DNA from 3 places in the Modestobacter sp. VKM Ac-2979 genome. Region 2 is predicted to be linked to each of the others. Evidence: predicted binding sites of a transcription regulator. Region 2 holds the regulator's gene; each other region holds the start of a gene.
The links. The regulator LexA, encoded in region 2, represses DNA repair genes until DNA is damaged. The targets are predictions, from matches to a motif close to TCGAACANNTGTTCGA.
Positions count from the first base shown of each region.

Region 1: a site for LexA is predicted at 5,725-5,740, ahead of ruvC (crossover junction endodeoxyribonuclease RuvC). Genes of this name have one in related genera too.
Region 3: a site for LexA is predicted at 3,780-3,795, ahead of O2W15_RS16190 (DUF6504 family protein). Genes of this name have one in related genera too.

Region 1 covers NZ_JAPVBO010000005.1:158,566-165,927, forward strand. The annotation lists gene secF (protein translocase subunit SecF) at 1-1,232, opposite strand, end outside; gene secD (protein translocase subunit SecD) at 1,229-2,869, opposite strand; gene yajC (preprotein translocase subunit YajC) at 2,883-3,218, opposite strand; gene ruvB (Holliday junction branch migration DNA helicase RuvB) at 3,379-4,506, opposite strand; gene ruvA (Holliday junction branch migration protein RuvA) at 4,503-5,138, opposite strand; gene ruvC (crossover junction endodeoxyribonuclease RuvC) at 5,135-5,716, opposite strand; gene O2W15_RS15635 (YebC/PmpR family DNA-binding transcriptional regulator) at 5,863-6,615, opposite strand; gene pdxT (pyridoxal 5'-phosphate synthase glutaminase subunit PdxT) at 6,612-7,289, opposite strand; gene pdxS (pyridoxal 5'-phosphate synthase lyase subunit PdxS) at 7,286-7,362, opposite strand, start outside.
Region 2 covers NZ_JAPVBO010000007.1:62,338-69,699, reverse strand. The annotation lists gene O2W15_RS19930 (vitamin B12-dependent ribonucleotide reductase) at 1-946, opposite strand, end outside; gene nrdR (transcriptional regulator NrdR) at 1,077-1,688, opposite strand; gene O2W15_RS19920 (LysM peptidoglycan-binding domain-containing protein) at 2,025-2,309, opposite strand; gene lexA (transcriptional repressor LexA) at 2,864-3,688, shown strand; gene O2W15_RS19910 (hypothetical protein) at 3,716-4,786, opposite strand; gene O2W15_RS19905 (phosphatase PAP2 family protein) at 4,758-5,486, opposite strand; gene hflX (GTPase HflX) at 5,593-7,089, opposite strand; gene O2W15_RS19895 (ArsR/SmtB family transcription factor) at 7,139-7,362, opposite strand, start outside.
Region 3 covers NZ_JAPVBO010000005.1:282,256-289,617, forward strand. The annotation lists gene O2W15_RS16180 (DNA polymerase III subunit alpha) at 1-2,811, opposite strand, end outside; gene O2W15_RS16185 (SAV_6107 family HEPN domain-containing protein) at 2,808-3,341, opposite strand; gene O2W15_RS16190 (DUF6504 family protein) at 3,341-3,667, opposite strand; gene O2W15_RS16195 (YbaK/EbsC family protein) at 4,010-4,534, shown strand; gene O2W15_RS16200 (GNAT family N-acetyltransferase) at 4,534-5,127, shown strand; gene O2W15_RS16205 (phytoene desaturase family protein) at 5,238-6,842, shown strand; gene O2W15_RS16210 (carotenoid biosynthesis protein) at 6,839-7,362, shown strand, end outside.

The DNA.
Region 1 (7,362 bases), on a different contig from region 2:
TCGGCGAGGACCGGGGTGGCCAGGAAGATCGAGCTGTACGTGCCGGCGGCCAGGCCGACGAAGAGCACCAGGGCGAGGTCCTTCAGCGTGCCCGCCCCGAGCAGCCCGGCGCCGACGAACAGCAGCCCGGCCACCGGCAGCAGCGCGATGACCGAGGTGTTGATCGAGCGCATCAGCGTCTGGTTGACCGCCAGGTTCGCGGCCTCGCCGTAGGTCGACCGGGCGTTCTTCTCCAGGTCCTTGGTGTTCTCGTCGACCTTGTCGAACACCACGACGGTGTCGTACAGCGAGAAGCCCAGGATGGTGAGCAATCCGATGACCGTCGACGGCGAGACCTCGAACCCGACCAGCGCGTAGATGCCGGCGGTGACGACGATGTCGTGCAGCAGCGCGACGATGGCGGCGATCGCCATCGTCGGCCGGAACCGCACGGCGAGGAAGGCGACCACCGCGACCAGGAAGACGGCGAGCGCGATGAGCGCCTGGTTGGTGACGTCGCCGCCCCAGTCCGCGCTCACCGACTGCTGGCTGACCTGGGACTGGTCGACGCCGGCGGCGTCGGCGACCGCGGCCACGACGGCGGTCTCGGTCTCCTCGTCCAGGGCGCTGGTGCGCAGCAGCACGGAGTCACCGCCGACCACCTGGGCGCTGGACACCTGGGCCCCGGCGTCCTCGGCGGCCTGCCGGACGTCACCGAGCTCCGCGCTGGTGGCCGCCACCCGCACGCTGTTGCCGCCGGCGAACTCGATCCCGAAGTTGAACCCGCGGAAGACCATGGCCGCGACGCACAGCAGCATCACGACGGCGGTCACCCGGAACCAGAAGCGCCGCCGGCCGACCACGTCCAGACCGGCCTCGCCGTTGTAGAGGCGGTGGGCCAGCGACGCCCGCGGCCGTCCCGGGGTCGCGGGCGGGGTCGTCCCCTCGGCCGGGAGCCCGGCGTCGGCGAGCGCCTGGTCGCCGGTGCTGTCCCCGGCCGCCTCGTCGCGCACCTCGGCGTCGTCGACCTCCTCGTCCGCCGTCGCGTCCACCCGCTCGTCCGCCGTCGCGTCCACCCGCTCGTCGGCCGGGACGGCCACCCGCTCGTCGGCCGGGACGGCCGGCGCCTCGTCGGCGCCCTGCGCCGGGACGCCGGCGGCGGTCGCGCCGGTGTGCGCCGGCATCGGCGCCTCCTCCGGGGTGAGACCGTCGGGGACGGCGCCGTCGGGGACGGCCCGGTCGCGGGGGGTCATCGGTTGCTCCCGTTCGTGCTGCTGCCGGTGGCGGCGCCGACCAGCTCGCGGTCGCCCCGCGGCGGCCCGGCGGGGCGTCGGCTGTGGTCGACCTGGCCGAGCCCGGAGAAGCGGTTGCTCCCGAAGCCCTTGACCCGGCTGAGCACCGCCATGAGCGGATGGGTGAAGAGGAAGACGACGATCAGGTCGAGCACCGTGGACAGGCCGAGGGTGAACGCGAAGCCCTTCACGTCGCCGATGGCCAGCCAGTAGAGGATGGCGGCGGCGAGGAAGCTCACCGCGTCGGCGGACAGGATCGTCCGGCGGGCCCGCACCCAGGCACGTGGCGTGGCACTGCGCAGGCTGCGCCCCTCGCGCACCTCGTCCTTGAGCCGTTCGAAGTAGACGACGAACGAGTCGGCGGTGATGCCGATCGACACGATGAACCCGGCGATCCCGGCGAGGCTCAGCGCCAAGCCGATCTCCCGGCTGAGCAGCACCAGGCAGGCGTAGATCACGACGGCCGACAGCACCAGGCTGGCGATCATGACCAGGCCGAGCAGTCGGTAGTAGAGCAGCGCGTAGACGAACACCAGCGCGACGCCGATCGCACCGGCGATGAGCCCGGCGCGTAACTGCTCGCTGCCCAGCTCGGTGGTGATGGACTGCGCCGTCGCCTCGCTGAACGTCAGCGGCAGGGCGCCGTACCGCAGCTGGTTGGCCAGCTCGGTGGCGGCAGCCTGGTCGAAGCTGCCGGTGATCTGGGTGGTGCCCCCGGCGATGGCCGAGTTGATCGTCGGCGCCGACACGACCCGTCCGTCCAGCGTGATCGCCACGTTGTTGCCGACGTTGGCGGTCGTGTACTCCGCCCACGCGGCGGAGCCCGCCGACGTGAAGTCCAGGTTGACGACCCACTCGCCGGTGCCCACCTCGGTACCGGACGTGGCGTCGGCGACGTCGGTGCCCTCGATGACGGCCGGACCGAGCAGGAACTTGGCGGTCCCGTCGTCGGAACAGGCGGCGATGAAGGAGTCGGGCTGGTCGATCTCGGTGGTCGTGGTGTCGCAGGTGAGCGTCGCGTACTCGGCGATCGCCTCCTCCTGGGTCACGGCCGGTGCGTCCGGGTCGGCGACGGCCGGCTCGGTGGCGGCGGGGTCCGTGGCGGCCGGGTCGGCCGCCGGGTCGGTCGACTCGGGGTCGGTCGCCGGGTCGGTCGCCGCCGGGTCGGTGGCCGCGGGGTCCGTGGCCGCCGGGTCGGTCGCCTCGGGGTCGGCCGCGGCCGCCGGCTCGGGACCGCCGAGGACCGGCCGGAAGCGCAGCTGCGCGGTGGCGCCCAGCTCCCGGGCCCGCTCGCCGTCGTCGCCCGGCACGGAGATGACGATGTTGCTGTCGCCCTCGGTGACGACCTCGGCCTCGGCCACGCCCAGGCCGTTGACCCGCTGCTCGATGATCTGGCGGGCGAGCTCGAGGTCCTCCTGGTCCGGGGCCTGGCCGTCCGGCGTGCGGGCGGCGAGGGTCACCGTCGTCCCGCCCTGCAGGTCGAGTCCGAGCTGGGGGGTGCGCTGGTCGCCGGTCAGGAAGACCAGGGCGTACAGCCCCGCGACGATCGCGAGGAACGCCGCGAAGTAGCGGCGGGCGGGGAGCTGGCGGGCGGCCATGCGTCGACCCGGCTCAGCGGGTGCGGTCGGTGGGGTCGCCGTCGCCGTCGATGGTGCCGGTCGCCCCCTGGGGCGGGACGGCGCCGGACGCCGGCTGGCGGACCTCCATGACCGCTGGGCGGGCCACGGTGATGACGACGCCCGGGGCGACCTCCAGGCCGACGGTGCCCTCACCGAGCGAGGCGACGGTGCCGTGGATCCCGCTGGTCAGCATGACCGGGGTGCCCACGGTCAGCGAGGCCTGCAGCGCCTCCGCCTTCGCCTGCATCTTCTTGCGCTGCCGGGCGGGCAGCACGATCAGCAGGGCGAACGCCAGGACGAGCAGGATCAAGGGGAAGAACTGTTCCACGACGGGTGAGCCTCTCTACCGCAGCGAGTCGCGCGGTGGGTGCGGCCCGGGATCGGGCCGCTCGGGTACATCGGCGCCGGCGCACGCCCACCTGCGCAGGGAGTGGCTCCGGGGCGGGGCGCCCCGGCCGCAGCCGGGTTGCGCGCCAGCGCGGAGGAGTCTAGGCGTCGAACAGGGTCTGTGACGACGCCCCGTCCGACGGCGGGTCGGCTGCGCCCCCGCCGAGTGAGACGCCACCGCGGGGCACCGGGTGGCCCAGGTGCCGGAAGGCCGCCTCGGTGGCGACCCGGCCGCGGGGCGTGCGCGCGAGCAGCCCGGCGCGCACCAGGAAGGGCTCGCAGACCTCCTCGACGGTGTGCGGCTCCTCCCCCACGGCGACCGCGAGGGTGGCCACCCCGACCGGGCCGCCACCGAACTTGGTCACCAGCGCGTCGAGCACCGACCGGTCCAGCCGGTCCAGACCCAGGTCGTCGACGTCGTAGAGCGCCAGCGCGGCCCGGGCCACCTCGAGCGTGACCCGCCCGTCGGCGCGCACCTCGGCGAAGTCGCGCACCCGGCGCAGCAACCGGTTGGCGATCCGCGGGGTGCCGCGGGACCGCCCGGCGATCTCCAGCGACCCCTCCGGGGACAGCTCGACCCCGAGCAGGTCGGCACTGCGGGCCAGCACCCGCTGCAGGTCGGCGACCTCGTAGAACTCCATCTGCCCGACGAAGCCGAACCGGTCGCGCAGCGGGCCGGTGAGCAGCCCGGCCCGGGTGGTGGCCCCGACCAGGGTGAACGGGTGGATCTCCAGCGGGATGGCCGTGGCGCCCGGCCCCTTGCCGACGACGACGTCGACCCGGAAGTCCTCCATCGCCATGTAGAGCAGTTCCTCGGCCGGCCGGGCGATGCGGTGGATCTCGTCGATGAACAGCACGTCACCGGGGCTGAGGTTGGACAGCATCGCGGCCAGGTCACCGGAGCGTTCGATCGCCGGCCCACTGGTGATCTTCACCGCGGTGCCGAGCTCGGAGCCGATGATCAGGGCCAGGCTGGTCTTGCCCAGCCCGGGCGGACCGGAGAGCAGCACGTGGTCCGGCGGCCGGCCACGGCGCTTCGCGCCCTCCAGCACCAGGTCCAGCTGGCGAGCGACCTTCGGCTGGCCGATGAAGTCGGTCAGCGAGTGCGGGCGCAGCGCGGTCTCGACGACCCGCTCCTCGTCGCCGGCCCTGGGGTCGACGGGGTCGTCTGGGAACCGCCCCGGCCCGGCGTCGGCGGCGGACAGCCCGCGGTCGAACGGGCTGCTCACGACCGCCCCAGGATCTGCAGCGCCTGGCGGAGGAGGACCGCGACCTGGACGCCGCCGGCCAGCTGCTGCTCCTCGGCCACCGGCTCGAGGGCGGTGAGCGCCGTCTCCGCCTCCCGGCTCGTCCAGCCCAGCCCGACCAGGGCCGCGGTGAGCTGGTCGCGCCACGGGGCCACCGGGGTGACCGCGCCGAGACCGGCCGCCGGCGGGCCGTCCAGCGAGGTGTCCGAGGCGGTCGTGCCCAGCCGGTCGCGGAGCTCCAGGACCAGCCGCTCGGCGCCCTTCTTGCCGATCCCGGGCACCTGCATCAGCGCCTTGAGGTCGCCCATGGACACCGCGCGGCGCACCTCGCGGGGTGGGTGGATCGCCAGCACCGCCTGGGCGAGCCGCGGGCCCACGCCGTTGGCGGTCTGGAGCAGTTCGAACAGCTGCCGCTCGTCGTCGTCGGCGAAGCCGTAGAGGGTCAGCGAGTCCTCGCGGACCACCAGGCTGGTCGACAGCCGGGCCTGCTCCCCCACCGCCAGCCGGGCGATCGTGCCGGGGGTGCACTGCACGGACAGGCCCACACCGCCGACCTCGACGACGGCGCCATCGGGCGAGACCGCGGCGACCCGGCCGTTCACCGAGGCGATCATCGCGCCGACACCCCCGTCCAGCGGGGCAGGGTCGCCGGGCGGACCGGCGCGCCGATGCCGCCGGCCAGCGCCGCGACCCGCAGTCGCTGCTGCGCCGGCCCGCGCCAGACGTGGCAGACGGCCAGGGCCAGGGCGTCGGCGGCGTCGGCGGGCTTGGGAGCGGTGGCGAGCCCCAGGACACGGGTGACCATCAGGGTGACCTGGTCCTTGTCCGCCCGGCCGTTGCCGGAGATGGCGGCCTTGACCTCGCTCGGCGTGTGCCAGGCGACCGGCACGTCGGCCTGCGCCGCGGCCAGCGCGGCGACACCCGCGGCCTGCGCGGTGCCGGTCGCCGTCCCCTTGTTGTTCTGGGTGAACACCCGCTCGATCGCGACCGCGGTCGGCCGGTGCTCACGGAGCAGTGCGGTCACGGCGGTGTGCACCTCCAGCAGACGCAGTTCCAGGTCGAGGTCGGGCGAGGTGCGGACGACGCCGACCCCCAGGGCCACCGGTCGGGCACCGGGGCGCCCCTCGACCACGCCCCACCCGCACCGGGTGAGCCCCGGGTCGATGCCGAGCACCCGCATGAGGACCTCCACCAGCCGACGCGAACACGTGTTCGAACCACGCTAACCGCCGAGGTCCACTGGTCCCCCACCGACACGCCACGCGACGTCACGGAGCGGCCCCGCTGCAGGGTCCCGCGCTGAGCTCGCGAAGCGTGGGGGGCAGCGGGGTCCTTCTGCTAGGCGTCGATGGACTCCATGACCTCGTCGGAGACGTCGTAGTTCGCGTACACGTTCTGCACGTCGTCGAGGTCCTCGAGGGCGTCGATGAGCCGGAAGACCTTGCCCGCACCGTCGGCGTCCAGCTCGACCTGCACGCTGGGCAGGAAGCCCATGTCGGCGGAGTCGTAGTCGATGCCGGCGTCCTGCAGGGCGGTGCGCACGGCGACCAGGTCGGTGGGCTCGCAGACCACCTCGAAGGTGTCGCCCAGGTCGCGGACCTCCTCCGCGCCGGCGTCGAGCACAGCCATCAGCACGTCGTCCTCGGTGGTACCGGTCGCGGGGACCACGACGACGCCCTTGCGGGAGAAGAGGTAGGAGACCGAGCCGGGATCGGCCATGTTCCCCCCGTTGCGGGTCATCGCGGTGCGCACCTCCATGGCCGACCGGTTCTTGTTGTCGGTGAGGCACTCGATCAGCACGGCGACGCCGCCGGCGGCATAGCCCTCGTAGGTGATGCCCTGGTAGTCGACCCCACCGGCCTCGAGGCCACCGCCGCGCTTGACCGCGCGGTCGATGTTGTCGTTGGGCACCGAGCTCTTCTTCGCCTTCTGGACGGCGTCGTAGAGCGTCGGGTTGCCCGACAGGTCAGCGCCACCGGTGCGCGCGGCGACCTCGATGTTCTTGATCAACTTGGCGAAGAGCTTGCCGCGCTTGGCATCGATGCCGGCCTTCTTGTGCTTGGTCGTCGCCCACTTGGAATGCCCGCTCACGACGTTCTCCCCTCACTGCCCGCGTCCGCTCCGGCGCCGGCACTGCTCGCATGGTCTCGTGCCCTCATCGCCGTCGCCTCCCGCACCAGCTCCACGAACAGCGCGTGCACCCGGCTGTCGCCGGTCAGCTCGGGGTGGAAGCTGGTGGCCACCAGCCGGCCCTGACGGACGGCGACGATCTTACCGTCGGCCGGTCCGCCCTCCACCCGGCCGAGCACCTCGACGTCCGGCCCGGCCGCCTCGACCCACGGCGCGCGGATGAACACGGCGTGCACCGGCGGCCCCGGGACCCCGGCCAGCTGCACCGCCGCCTCGAAGGAGTCGACCTGCCGGCCGAAGGCGTTGCGGCGCACCGTCACGTCCAGCCCGCCGATGGTCAGCTGGTCGGCCGGGGCGTCGAGCACCGTGTCGGCCAGCATGATCATCCCGGCGCACGACCCGTAGGCGGGCAACCCGGCGCGGACGGCGTCCCGCAGCGGCTGCAGCATCCCGAACCGCTCGGCGAGCTTGCCCATCGTGGTCGACTCCCCGCCGGGCACGACCAGCCCGTCGACCTCGGCCAGCTCGGCGGGCCGGCGGACCGGCCGGGCCTCGGCACCGGCTGCCCGGAGCGCGGCCAGGTGCTCGCGCACGTCACCCTGCAGCGCGAGCACCCCGATCGTCGGCGGGGTCACCAGCCGCGCTTGGCGTACTGCTCGCTCTCCGGCAGCGTGCTCACGTTGATGCCGACCATGGCCTCACCGAGCC
Region 2 (7,362 bases):
CGCGGGCCCGCAGCCCGAAGTCGGTGCCCTCCTCGACCGCGCGCATGAACTCGTCGTTGACCCGGACGGAGTTGTTGGCGTTCTGGTACTGGACGCTGGTGATGTCCTTGCCGCCCAGGTCCATGTCGTACCCGGCGTCCCGCAGCGCGCGGATCTTGTCCTCCTCGCGCGCCTTGGTCTCGATGAACTCCTCGATGTCGGGGTGGTCGATGTCGAGGACGACCATCTTCGCCGCGCGGCGGGTGGCGCCACCGGACTTGATCGTGCCCGCGGAGGCGTCGGCCCCGCGCATGAAGGAGACCGGCCCGGAGGCGGTGCCACCGGAGGAGAGCAGCTCCTTGGAGGAGCGGATGCGGGAGAGGTTCAGCCCGGCACCCGAGCCGCCCTTGAAGATCAGGCCCTCTTCCCGGTACCAGTTCAGGATCGAGTCCATCTGGTCGTCGACGGCCAGGATGAAGCAGGCGCTGACCTGCTGCGGGGAGGCCGTGCCCACGTTGAACCAGACGGGCGAGTTGAAGCTGAACACCTGGTGCAGCAGCATCCAGGTCAGCTCGTGCTCGAAGACCTCGGCGTCGCCCTCGCTGGCGAAGTAGTCGTGCTCACGGCCGGCCGCGCCGTAGGTCAGGACGACCCGGTCGATGAGCTGCCGCAGGCTCGTCTCGCGCTGCGAGCTGCCGACCGCACCCCGGAAGTACTTGGTGGTGACGATGTTGGTGGCGTTGATGCTCCACTCGGCCGGGAACTCGACCCCACGCTGCTCGAAGTTGATCGAGCCGTCCCGCCAGTTGGTCATGACGACGTCGCGGCGCTCCCACACGACCTCGTCGTAGGGGTGCACCCCCGCGGTGGTGAACACGCGCTTGACCTTCAGGCCCTTCCCCCGGCTGGGGGCCTTGGCGGTGCGGCGGTTCCGGCTGGTGGTGAGGCGGTCAGCTGTCTCGGTCATCGTGCGAGGGCTCCCTGGGTCGGACTGGTGCGGTGGTGCGGGCGGAGCGGCTGGGGAAGCCGGCGGGTGCCGGAGCCGGGTCGTGCGGTCTCCTCGTCGAGACCTGTCTAGCGGAGGGGTCGGACAGTTCTCACGGGCCGGCGGCGCTGCCGGTGTCGGCCGGTCGCGGCCGCTCGGGGGCTCGCCGGCGGGTGGTGGTCCCGGTCGCGGGGCTCCCGGTCGCGGGGGTCTCCTGGTCGCCGTCGACCGCGTCGCGCTCGACGGGTGGCGCGTCACCGGCGCGGGCAGTGCTCCGGGCCGGTGCGGCGCGCAGCTCGGCGATCTCCTTCTCGAAGTCGGCGACCGAGGAGAAGCTGCGGTAGACGCTGGCGAAGCGGAGGTACGCGACCTCGTCGAGGTCGCGCAGCGGGCCGAGGATGGCCAGGCCGACCTCGTGGCTGGGGATCTCGGCGCAGCCGGTGGCGCGCACCGCGTCCTCGACCTGCTGGGCCAGCAGGGCCAGTTGGTGCTCGTCGACCGGCCGCCCCTGGCACGCCCGCCGCACCCCGGCGACGACCTTGCCCCGGGCGAAGGGCTCGCTCACGCCGCTGCGCTTGACGACGGCGAGGACCGCCTCCTCCACCGTGGTGAAGCGGCGTCCACAGCCCGGGCAGGAGCGTCGACGGCGGGTGGTCGCCCCCTCGTCGGTCTCCCGCGAGTCGATGACCCTGCTGTCGGGGTTGTGGCAGAAGGGACAACGCATGTCGATCTCCTCCTTCCCGAGGTGTCGCGCAGGGTCTCGCCGCGGCGTCGTGACACCGTGACCGGGCCCCGACCCGATGGCCGTGCTGTGGACTGGGCCGGGGACATCCGGTGGATGCGCCGGGGACAACGTGTGGAACGACTGTGGATGGCTTACAGCTCTGTAACTACTAGATGTTGTGGTGGAACCGTACGACCACCCCTACAGGTGTGCAAGCCCTGGCGAGCGTGTCGTCTTCCGCATCTGACCCGGGCGCCCCTCGGAGCCCCTCCCGCCACAACCACCGGCGCCTCGGCCGGGCCCTTCGCACCGCGGTGGACACCGGTGCGCCGCCGGTCAGGGCAGCTCGAGCACCTGACCGGGGACGAGGTCGACGTCGGAGAGGCCGTTCACGTTCAGGAGCGCGTCGACGACCGCGCGACGGTCCTCCTCCGGCGCGATCTCGCCGGCGATCGACCACAGGGTGTCCCCGGACTGGACGACGACCATCGTCGAGCCGGCCAGCTCGAGGCCGCCGCCGGGGCCGCCGGACTCGGCGGCGAACGTCGCCGCGGCGACGGACACCCCGAAGGCGATGGACAGCCCGGCGACCACTCGCCGCCCGCGCCGGGTCAGCCGCAACGGCGCCTGTGCACCCGAGGCGGCCCCACCGCCACCCCCTCCCGTGCGCCTCGCGCAGCCGGCGGCGCCCCCGCCCGCAACGCCGACCCGCCGACCAGGGCGCACGTCGGGATGCCCGGGACCCCGCAGGGCCGCCGCAGGGCGAGCCGCCCGGGGCAGGGGTGCAGGCCGACCGCGCACCACGGACCCGGGCGAGTGCGCCACCTGGCGCGCCCCCGGGAACGGGAGCACGACCGCCATCGAGGCCGGGGCGGCCACGGGGAGCTCGAGCTGCGGACTGGCCATCGGGGTGCTCCAGAGGTCTCGCGGTACCGGGTGGTCGAACAGGCGTTCGAACAGAACGTCTGGGCGATGTCTACCGCACACCCCCGACAGGAACACGCCGACACGGCGACTTCTTCGAACACGTGTTTGAACGGAGAGGCCTGAGGCGATACGGTTCCGAGGCGATCGAGGACAGCGTCCGAGGTCCCGGCTCGCCGTGGCGACACGGCCGTCGGTACGGCAGGACGCCACCGGGAACTGCTGCCGAGGCAGCCGGACGAGGAGGACACATGGCGGTCGACGGCCCGAAGGCGCGCGGCGGCAAGAGCCCTTCGCGGCGTGGAGCGTCCAGCCCGGCACCCGCCGACGGCGCAGCGCCCACGGCTGCAGCGGGGGCGGGAGCAGCGGTGCGGGAGTTCCCCGACCGGGCCGCCGACGGCGACGGACTGACCCAGCGGCAGCGCCGGGTGCTCGAGGTCATCCGTGACTCGATCGAGCGCCGCGGCTACCCGCCCTCGGTCCGCGAGATCGGTGAGGCGGTCGGTCTCTCCTCCGCCTCGTCCGTGGCCCACCAGTTGTCAGTGCTGCAGCGCAAGGGCTGGCTGCGCCGTGATCCGAACCGGCCGCGCGCACTCGACGTGCGCCTCCCCGGCGACAGCACCGCGACGACGAACGAGGCCACGGCCGAGGCGCTGGCCGGTTCCGGTGCAGCCAGTGGCGTCGACGACGCCACTGCCCCCCGACCCACGTACGTGCCCCTGGTCGGCCGGATCGCCGCCGGCGGTCCGGTGCTGGCCGAGCAGGCGGTCGAGGACGTCTTCCCCCTCCCCCGCGAGCTGGTCGGCGAGGGCACCCTGTTCATGCTGAAGGTCGCGGGTGACTCGATGGTCGATGCGGCGATCTGCGACGGCGACTGGGTCGTCGTCCGGCAGCAGCCGACCGCGGAGAACGGCGAGATCGTCGCCGCGATGATCGACGGCGAGGCGACGGTGAAGACCTACAAGCGGCGTGACGGGCACGTGTGGCTGATGCCGCACAACGCCGCGTACGAGCCCATCCCGGGCGACGACGCCACGGTCCTCGGCCGGGTCGTCACCGTGCTCCGTCGGGTCTGACCTCGGGCACGGGCGCCGGGCCCGTGCTCAGGCCGGGCTCCGCCGCAGCTTGCCGCCGGCCCACACGAACACGGTGGCCACGGCCGCGGCGATGAGACCGGCGGTCAGCGGCTCGACCCCACCGGCGGTCGCCAGCGACCCGTCGGCGGCCTCGGTGGGCTCCGCCGGGACCGTCCCCGTCAGGTCACCGGTGGCCGGCACCTGGGTGACCACCGCAGGGAGTCCCTCGCCGGCGACGAGCAGGTCCCGGTCGTTCGCCGCGAAGGCGATGGCCTCGCCCTGTGGGGCCTCCGGCAACGCCACCCGCACGGGGGGCCCGGCCAACGCCCCGGCGACGTCGGAGCCGCTCAGCGGCCAGACATAGGCGTCGGTGTAGGTCCGCAGGGCGATCCGCGAGCCGTCCGACGACACGGCGCCACCGGTGACCAGCAGCTGGCCGGCCCGGCCCACCGGGCCGCCCGGTGTGCCGGTCAACGTGAGCCCGAGCGCCGCCACCTTGCTCATCGGCACGGTGGCTCCGTCGCCGAGGGGCGCATCCGGGCGGTACACGGAGCTGGCGCCCAGCACCTCCTTGGTCACCAGGTACGGGGTGCCGTCGGGCGCGAGCAGGAGGGCCTCCGCGTCGTGCGGACCGTCGGGGTAGGTGAGCCTGGTCAGCACGGTGGTCCCGTCGGGGCGCAGACCGATCAGCGCCACCGTCTCCCGGCTCTGCGCGTTGTCCCCGATGTCGGCGAGCCAGATGGTCCCGTCGGCGGCGAGGGCGAGGTCCTCGGGGTCGTACGGGTCGACCTCCGCCGTGCGCACCTCACCCACCGCACAGGCTCCGTCGAGCACCAGCACCTCGGCGCGGTCGCCGCCGTCGTTCATCGCGAGCATCGACTCCCCGGCGCTGGCCAGGCCGGAGAGCTCCGGGAGCCGCGGGTCGGTGATCTCGCACCGGGTGGTCGGCTCGCCGTAGGGAGCGGTCCCGTCGTCGGCGGCCGCCGGCCCGGCAGGCAGCAGTGCGACCAGCAGGCCGACGGGCGCACAGAGGGCGGCGCCGGCCGTCGTCCTGCGGCGGGTGGCGCTGCTACGCCTGGGATCGGCCGGCTCTGGCACGAACCCAGCGTGACATCGCGACAGCGTCCAGTGCGTGAACCACGCCCAACAGCAGCAGTCCGACCGCGAGCCCGACCACCGCGTCGGTGACCCAGTGGAAGTCCAGCGCCACCATGGCCACACCCGTCGCCACCGGCCCCAGCACGCTGAGCAGCCAGGTGGCCCGCTGCACGCCCGCGGGCAGGCCGAACTCGACGGCCTGCCACCGGGCCACCCCCCACATGAGGACGGCGTTCGCCACGTGCCCCGAGGGGTAGCTGGCCCCGTCCGTGTGGAAGAACGACCCGGGGAAGGCCGGGGCCGTACGACCGGTGCCCCACTTGAACGCGTAGACCACGGTGGTGAGCAGGGCCAGCGCAACGACCACCCGGACCAGCGGCACCAGCGTCCGCTGCCGCACGGCGAGCCACCCGACCAGCCCGGCCAGCACCACCAGGATCGTCACCCGCCCGCCGATCTGGGTGACGACCCAGATCGGCCAGTAGGCCCACGAGTCCCGCAGCGCCCACACACTGGTCACCTCGGAGACCCGCAGGTCCATCCGTTCCAGCCACCCGCGGCTGAGCAGGTTGACGGTGACCGCGACGGTGACGAGGGCGGCGAGGACGAGCAGCCACCACGGCGGCCGGCCCACCCCGACCACCGGTGCGACCGGTCGATCGGCAGCGGTCGCCGTCCGGTCCACCGCTCCCCTGGTCATCGCGTCACGGTACCGGGGCCGTGACCTGGTCGTGATCCGCCGGGCTGTCCGCTCGCCCCGCTGCGGGAGCCCGGCACGAACGTGCGAGCGGCAGCGGGGCCCTCCGTCAGTCCTCGGTGGCCGGCGCGGTGAAATCGTCGAGCTGGGCGGCCAGGCCGGCGTTGACGCGCGCGGTCAGCCGGGTCCCGGTGGCCTCGTGCGCCTCCTCGACGACCTCGCCGTCCCGGTGCACCCGGGCGACCAGGTCACCCCGGTCGTAGGGCACCAGCACCTCGACGTCGATGTGCGGGTGCGGCAGCCGCTGGGCGATCACGTCGCGCAGCGCCTCGATGCCCTCGCCGGTCCGGGCCGAGACCCACATCGCCCCGGGGAGCGCCTGGCGCAGCGCCAGCATGTCCTCCTCGGTCATCGCGTCGACCTTGTTCACGACGATCAGCTCCGGGACGGCGGACGCGTCGATCTCGTTGAGCACCGTGTGCACGGCGTCGATCTGGCCCAGCGGGTCGGAGTCGGAACCGTCGACGACGTGCACGAGCAGATCGGCGTCGGCCACCTCCTCCAGCGTGGAGCGGAACGCGTCGACCAGCTGGTGCGGCAGGTGGCGCACGAAGCCGACGGTGTCGGTCATCGTGTACTCGCGCCCCTCGGGCGTCTGCGCGCGACGGACCGTCGGGTCCAGGGTGGCGAACAGCGCGTCCTGGACCAGCACGCCGGCCCCGGTGAGCTGGTTGAGCAGGCTGGACTTGCCGGCATTCGTGTAGCCGGCGATCGCCACGCTCGGCGTCGCGTTGCGGTCGCGGGAGTTGCGCTGCGTCGTCCGGGCGGTCGCCATCCCGGCGATCTCCTTGCGGAGCTTGCTCACCCGGGAGCGGATCCGGCGACGGTCGGTCTCGATCTTCGTCTCACCCGGACCACGGGTGCCGATGCCGCCACCGCCGGCGACCCGACCACCGGCCTGCCGGCTCAGCGACTCACCCCAGCCACGCAGCCGGGGCAGCATGTACTGCATCTGGGCCAGCTCGACCTGGGCCTTGCCCTCTCGGCTGGTGGCGTGCTGGGCGAAGATGTCCAGGATCAGGGCGGTCCGGTCGACCACCTTGACCTTGAGCACCTTCTCCAGCTGGTTGAGCTGGCCGGGGGCCAGCTCCCCGTCGCAGATCACGGTGTCCGCGCCGGTGGCGGCGACGACCTCGCGCAGCTCGGCGGCCTTGCCCGAGCCGACGTAGGTGGCCGGGTCCGGCTTGTCCCGGCGCTGCATCAGCGCGTCGAGCACCTGGGAACCGGCGGTCTCGGCGAGCGCGGCGAGCTCGGTCAGCGAACGCTGCGCGTCGGCCGCCGTCCCCTCGGTCCAGACGCCGACCAGGACGACCCGCTCCAGGCGGAGCTGGCGGTACTCGACCTCGGTGACGTCGGTGAGCTCGGTGCCGAGCCCCGCGACCCGGCGGAGTGCGCCGCGCTCCTCCTTGACGTAGGAGCCGGTGGTGTCGTCGGCGGCGTCCCACTGACCGGCCGGTGCCGGCTTGGTGTCGGGCATGCTGGCGCGCGCCTTGTCGACACGGGCTTCGGCCTCGTCGAGGATCGCGCGGTTCTGGGCTGTCGTCATCGTCTCCAGCGTGGCATGCCCCTGGTCCTGGGGCGACCGACTTGTCACATCACCTGTTGTCATCGCCCGGTACAACACCTCGGACCTCCGGATGCATCCCGAGGTACAGCGACCAGCGCTCCGCCCCGGGGTCCGCCGGCCGGGTGGCGTACTCGTCCAGCAACCGGTGCAGCCGTTCGCGGAACTCGGCCAGGTCCGCCGCACCCAGCCGCAGGCCCAACCGGGTGCTCTCCAGGTGGCTCTCCCCCACCGCGGCGACCTCCTCGAGGAAGG
Region 3 (7,362 bases), on a different contig from region 2:
CAGCCGCTCCACCACCGGCCGGGACACCCGGGCCCGGTTCCAGAAGTCGGTCAGCGACCGGTAGGGCTGCCCGGCCTGGATCCGGGTGACCTCCGCGGCGTCGATCCCCTTGACGTCGGCCAGCGACAGCCGGATGCCGTACCGCCCCGGGTCGGGCATCGCCGCCGGCATCCACGCCGGCCGGGGACGCAGCCGGTCACCGTCGTCCGCCCCGTCATCCGCTCCCCCGTCGACCCGCTCGACCCGGTAGGTGCCGGCCGAGGCGTTGACGTCCAGGCCGAGCACCTGCACCCCGAAGTTGCGGGCGTCGTCGAGGATCAGCCGCTTGGGGTACATCCCGGGGTCGTGGGTGAGCACCCCGGCCAGGAAGGCCGCGGTGTGGTGGGTCTTCAGCCAGGCCGACTGGTAGGTCGGCAACGCGAACGCCGCGGCGTGGGCCTTGCAGAAGCCGAAGGAGCCGAAGGCGACCAGCACCTCCCACACCTGCTCGACCACCGCGACGTCGAAGCCCTCCGCCAGTGCCCGCGGCGCGAACCAGGCCTTGACCTCCGGGTGGGCGTCCTTCTCCCCCAGTGCCCGGCGCACCTCGTCGGCCTCGGCCAGGTCGCAGCCGGTCATCACCGACACGATCTGCAGCACCTGCTCGTGGAAGACCACCACCCCGGCGGTCTGCTCCAGCGCCGGGACCAGCGCCGGGTGCAGGTAGACCGGGTCACGCCAGCCGTTCCGGGCCATCAGGAACGGGGTGACCATGTCGCTCTTCACCGGCCCCGGACGGAACAGCGAGATGTCGACGATGAGGTCCTCGAAGGTCTGCGGACCGAACTTGCCGACCAGCTCCCGCTGCCCCGGTGACTCGATCTGGAACATGCCCAGGGTGCGGGTGCTGCGGATCAGCTCGAACGTCGTCGGGTCGTCGCGCGGGACGGCGTCGATCTCGACCTGCTGCCCGTCGACCCGGGCCACCTCGTCCATCGCGTGCGCGATCGCCGACTGCATCCGGATGCCGAGCAGGTCCAGCTTGAGCAGCCCCAGCTCCTCGACGTCGTCCTTGTCGAACTGGCTCATCGGGTAGCCCAGGTAGCTGCTCTCCACCGGCGTGCGGTCGAGCAGGGTGGCGTCGGAGAGCAGCACGCCGCACGGGTGCAGGGCGATGTGCCGGGGCAGCCCGTCGAGCCGGGCGACCAGGTCGAAGAGCAGGTCCAGATCGCCCGAGCCACCGCTCCGTCGCGACCCGAGCCGGCTGGCCCGCAGCTCCGGGAGGTCGCGCAGCGCCGCGTGCACCTGGTTGGCCCGGATGTGCGGGAACGCCTTGGCCACCGCGTCGATCTCCGCCGGCGGCAGCCCCAGGGCGGCGCCGACGTCACGGACCGCGTGCCGCACCCGGTAGGTGTCCATCATCGAGATGCAGCTGACCCGGGAGGCGCCGAAGCGCTCGATCACCGCGTCGTAGACCTCCATCCGGCGGGCGGACTCCACGTCGATGTCGATGTCGGGCAGCTGGTGCCGCAACGGGGAGAGGAACCGCTCCATCAGCAGCCCGTACCGGATCGGGTCGACGTCGGAGATGCCCAGCAGGTAGGTGACCAGGCTGCCGGCGCCCGAGCCGCGGGCCGCGGCGCGGATCCGCAGCTCCTTGATCAGGGTGACCACGTCGGCGACGGTGAGGAAGTAGGAGGGGTAGCCGAGGGAGTCGATGACCGCCAGCTCCTCCTCCAGCCGCTCGCGCACCACGGCCGACGGCGTCATCCCGCGCCGGCCGAACCCGGCCTCGCAGCGGGCCCGCAGCACCGCCGACGGGCCCATCCCGCGCTCGGCCGCGCTGGTGACCACGTCGAGCTCGGGGTAGCGCACGGTGCCGATGCCCAGGTCGGCCCGGACGTCGACCGCGCACTGCTCGGCGACCCGGGCGGTGGTCTCCAGCAGGTGCAGTGCCGCGTCCCGGTCGGGTCCGGCCAGCTCCTCGGCGAGCAGCGCCATCTCCTTGCCCGACTTCAAGTACCCCTCGGCGGTGCGCCGGTCGACGTGCCGCTGGCCCAGCGGCACCAGCCGGCGGGCGGCGTCCAGCACGTCGGCGGTCGGGGCGTCGAGGGCGTCGACGTGACGGACCGCGTTGGTCAGCACCGCCGGCACCCCGGCCTCGGCGGCCAGCCGCAGCATCGCCTGGGCGCGGGACCGGTCGCCCTGGCCGCGGTGGTGCACGATCTCGAGCACGAGCTGGCCGGGCCCGAACACCGATCGCCAGGTGGCCAGCCGGGCGTGCGCCAGGTCGGCCCGCCCGGCGGCCAGCGCCCGGCCGACCGAGGACCCCGGCCCCAGCACCGCCAGCAGCCCGGCCGAGTGCGCCCCGGCCAGCGTCAGGGAGCTGACCGGCTCGCCGCGGGTGCCACCGAGGTGGGTGGCGCTGGTCAGCCGGCACAGCGAGCGCCAGCCCGCGCCGTCGCGGGCGAGGAAGGTGACCCGGGGCAGCCGCGGGTCGACACTGGCCCCACCGCGCGCCGGTGCCCGCCGGCCGGCGGGGTGGGCGGCCCGGTGCCGGGCCGCGGCGGTGATCCGCCCGGGGGTCTGGTCACCCGGCTCGCCGCCGGCGACCGGGTCGACGGCGAGGTCGACGCCGAACAGCGGCCGGATGCCCGCCGACCGGCAGGCCAGCGCGAACTTGACCGCGCCGTACAGGCCGTCGCGGTCGGTCAGGGCCAGGGCCCCCATGCCGTGCTCGGCCGCGCGGGCGACCAGGTCGGCCGGGTGGTTGGCGCCGTGCCGCATCGAGTACCCCGACGCGACGTGCAGGTGGACGAAGGGGTCGCTCACGAGGCGGTGTCGGAGACGCGGTCGGAGCCGGAGCCGGGGTGGCCCGGGCCACGCCGGCGCGAGCCGGGGTCGACCGCCCGCAGGCGCGCGGGCGGCGGCGGTACCGGGCGGCTGATCGTGGTCTCGACGACGCCGAGGAACGTGCCGACGTCCCGGACGAGGTCGTCGGCCTCCCGTTCGGTGACCGCGTGCGAGAGCCCCGCCTCGGCGGCGGCGCGCTTGGCCGCCCCGGCGGCGAAGAACGCCGCCCACTCCCCCAGCTCGGGGGCGACCTGGCCGATCAGCACCCAGGCGCTGCGCGGCCGGCGACGCCCGGCCTCGGGCTGGGTGCGGGCGGCCAGCACGGCCGCCGCGGCGCGCAGGGCGGCCAGGTGTGCGGTCGCGTACCGCCAGGCCGCGTCGGGGCTGCTGGCGGCCTCGGCCAGCCCACGATGGGCCTGACCGAGCAGCTGGGCGGCGGCCGCGGGCAGCGGCGGGAGCAACGGGAGCTGCCCGTCGGCGGCGGCCGGGAGGGCCCGGGCGGCGCCCATCAGTCGTGCACCCGGACGAGCAGCCACTGGTTGCCCGTCGGCTCCCAGGACAGGTCGAAGACCCCGGCGAAGCTCATCCGGGACCGGCCTGCACGGACCGCCTCGACCCGCCAGACCTGCCGGGTGGCGACCAGCTCGGCCGACGCCCCACCCCGGCCGGCGGCATCGGTCTGCCACCACGGCGCGGTCTCCACCCACGAGTCGAGCAGCTCCCCCACCACGTACCGGGTCTGCCCTCGCCAGAACTCGGCCGGCCCCGACGGCCCCTGCTCGACCTGCACCTCTTCACCGACCCGGCCACCGGCCCCGGCGAGCACTCGGCTCATGTCAGACTCCGCAACTCTCCGCCCCTCCCGACTGCCCCGCCCTCCGGCCCGGCGGGGAAGCGCACGTCGGGGAGGACGTGACGGCCCGGGCCGGCGAACGAGTCGCCGGTGTTCGAACAGGTGTTCGAACAGCGATGAGTAGACCGGACCGGCCGGGGGCGGTCAAGCCGAACAGGCGTGTCGGCATCTGTGTCGTTACAGCGACTGCACCCAGGGCCGCAACACACCCTCGAGTCCGACTCGAGGGTCGCCGCGAGGCCCGGGCGACGGCGGCCTGCGGTCGGCGCCGACCGCAGGTCCCGGGTGGCGCGCGGCCCCGGGGCCGGTGGGAGGATCGCGGTCATGACCGCTGCGGAGACCCCGCACCACCCCCGGGTCGCCGAGGTCGAGCAGGTGCTGCGCGCCGCCGGCGTCGCCGGTGAGGTGCGAGTACTGCCCGACAGCGCCCGCACGGCCGCCGCCGCGGCCGCGCAGCTCGGCGTCGAGGTCGGCGCGATCGCCAGCAGCCTGGTGTTCGATGCCGGAGGCGTCCCGCTGCTCGTCCTCACCAGCGGTGCACACCGGGTCGACGAGGCGCTGGTCGCCGACCTGCTCGGCGTCCCGCGGATCACCCGGGCCACCCCCGAGTTCGTCCGCCGGCACACCGGTCAGGCCATCGGCGGGGTGGCCCCGGTCGGCCACCCGGAGCCGATCGGCACCCTCGTCGACGTGGAGCTCGCCCGGTACGCCCGGGTGTGGGCGGCCGCCGGGCACCCGCACACCGTCTTCCCCACCACTTACGACGAGCTGCTGCAGCTCACCGCCGGCACCCCCGCGGAGGTCGGCCCCGGGCCCTCCCCGGCCGCCGCCGACGAGGAGACCCCCTGATGACCGGCACCACCCCCGCCACCCGGATCACCGAGCTGCCCGCCGGCTGGATGCGCGAGCACCTGCACGAGGCGCTGGCGATCTACGGAGCGGCGATGGGCTACGGCGACTCCGTCGTCGCCGGGCGTTACGGCTACGCCGTCCAGCACACCGAGCGAGAGGGCTTCCGCGCGGTGGGCGCCTTCGTCGAGGCCCCCCGGGGCGACGGCACGGCCGGCGAGCAGCTGGTCGGCTTCGGCTACGGCTACGTCGTCGCCCCCGGCCAGTGGTGGCACGACCAGGTCCGCAACGCCCTGGACCGGCGGACGGCGAAGCAGTGGCTGCCCGGTGCGTTCGAGGTCTGCGAGCTGCACGTGCACCCCGACCGGCAGAGCCAGGGCCTGGGCCGGCAGCTGCTGCACGCGCTGCTGGCCGACCTCCCCCAGCCGGCCGCCCTGCTGAGCACCCCGGACACCGACACCAAGGCCTTCCGGCTGTACCACGCCGACGGGTTCGTCGACCTGGCCCGCGGCTACCACTTCCCCGGCGACGCCCGCCCCTTCGCCATCCTGGGCGCGCGCCTGCCGCTGGCCCCGCCGGCTGAGAAGAGCTGATCCCCGTCGCCAGCGCCCCCGACACCCGCAGCTCAGACACCCGCACTGCCGGCACCCGCACTGCCGACACGATTGCCGACGTCGTCGTCATCGGCTCCGGGCACAACGGCCTGGTCGCCGCCTGCCACCTGGCCCGGGAAGGGCTGCGGGTGGAGGTGGTGGAGTCCGACGAGGTCCTCGGCGGCGCGGTCTCCACCGTGGAGCGCTGGCCCGGTGTCCGGGTCGACCGCGGGTCCAGCGCCCACGTGATCATCCGGCACAGCGGGGTGGTCGAGGAGCTGGAGCTCGAGCGCTTCGGCCTGCGCTACGTCGACTGCGACCCCTGGGGCTTCGCACCCGCACCGGTGCCCGGCGACCCCGGTCCCGACGGTCGGCCACTGGTCTTCTCCGTCGACCTCGACGCCACCTGCGCCTCCATCGCCGCCGCCTGCGGGGACGCCGACGCCGCGGCCTACCGCCGGTTCGTCGAGGTGTGGGGCCCGCGCAGCGCCGCCGTCGTCAAGGCGTTCGGCGACCGGCCGGCGATGACCCGGCTGGTCCGGCACCTGTGGCCGGTCGGCGCCCCGCGGCGGGGCCAGCCCCGGACCCCGGGCGGCGAGATCGCCACCGACTTCCTCGGCTCCGGCGACGCCCTGCTCGACCGCTGGTTCACCAGCGAACGGCTCAAGGCGGCGCTGGCCTGGTTCGGCGCCCAGTCCGGCCCGCCCATGTCCGAGCCCGGCACGGCGGCGATGGTCGGCTGGGTGGCGCTGCTGCACGACGTCCCGCCCGGTCACCCGGTCGGCGGGTCGGGCGGGCTCACCCAGGCGCTGGCGGCGCGGCTGGCCAGTGACGGCGGCCGGGTCACCCTCGGGGACGGCGCGGCCCGGCTGCTCGTCGACGGGCCGCCCGACGACCGGCGGGTCACCGGCGTGCAGACGGTCTCCGGACGGCGGATCACCGCACCGGTGGTCGTCGCCGCCTGCCACGTGCTGGCGACCAAGGCGCTGGCCGGCGACGACGCTCCGCCCGCGCTGGCCGAGGCCGACCCGCCGCTGGGCAACGGCTTCGGTCTGGTGCTGCGCGCGCAGACCGACGCCCTGCCGAACTACCCGGGCGCAGGTGAGGAGGCGCTGCAGGGGCTGCAGCTGCTCTGCACCGACCGGGCCCAGCTGGCCCGGGCGCACGGCGACTGGCTGGCCGGGGAGCTGCCCCGGGAGCCGGTGCCGCTGGCCATGTCGTTCTCCGCGAGCGACCCGACCCTGGCCCCGGCCGGCCAGCACGTGGTCACGATCTGGGGCCAGTGGTACCCGTACGAGCTCGCCGACGGATCGGACTGGGACGAGATCGCCGACCGGGCCGCCCAGCAGCTGATCGCCGCGGTCGACCGCTACGCACCCGGCTTCGCCGACTCGGTACAGCGGCTGTACGTGCAGACCCCGTTGAAGCTGGAGCAGGAACTGTCCCTCCTCCGTGGCAACGTCATGCACGTGGAGATGAGCCTGGCCAGCATGTTCGGTTTCCGGCCGACACCGGCGCTGTCCGGCCACCGGGTGCCGGGGCTGGGCGGGCTGTACCTCACCGGCGCCTCCACGCACCCCGGCGGTGGGGTCTCGGGCAACTCCGGGCGCACCGCCGCCCGGGTGGTGCTCGCCGACCGCCGGCCGGCGGCCCGGCTGCGTGCCCGGCTGCGGGCGGAGGTCACCCGCCGGCTGCCCCGGAGGACGGCAGGGTGACCGGTGCGCTCACCACGCGCCGGCCGGGCACCGACCCGGCCCCGCTCCCCTGGCTGCCCCTCGCGCTCACCGTCGCGCTGCTGGGCACCGCGATCGCCTACCCGCTCAGCAGCGGGGCCGCCCGCGACACGGTCAGCTGGGCGATCGTCCTGCTGGGGTCGGCGGTCTCGGTCAGCCATGCCACGGTCAGCCGCGGCGCCCGCACCGGTGCCGCGCTGCTCGTCCTCGTCGGCGTCGTCGCGGTGCTGTTCGAGGCCCTCGGGCTGAGCACCGGCTTCCCCTACGGCGAGTACCTCTACAGCGACACGCTGGGGCCGACCCTGCTCGGGGTGCCCTTCCTGGTGCCGCTGGCCTGGCTGATGATGGCGTGGCCGAGCTGGGTGCTCGCCGCCCGGCTGACCTCGCGGGTGCGCCCCACCCGACGCCGGGCCGCCCGGGTGGCGGTGGCGGCCTACGTCTTCGCCGCCTGGGACGTCGTGCTCGACCCGCAGCTGGTGCAGGCCGGCTACTGGCGCTGGGC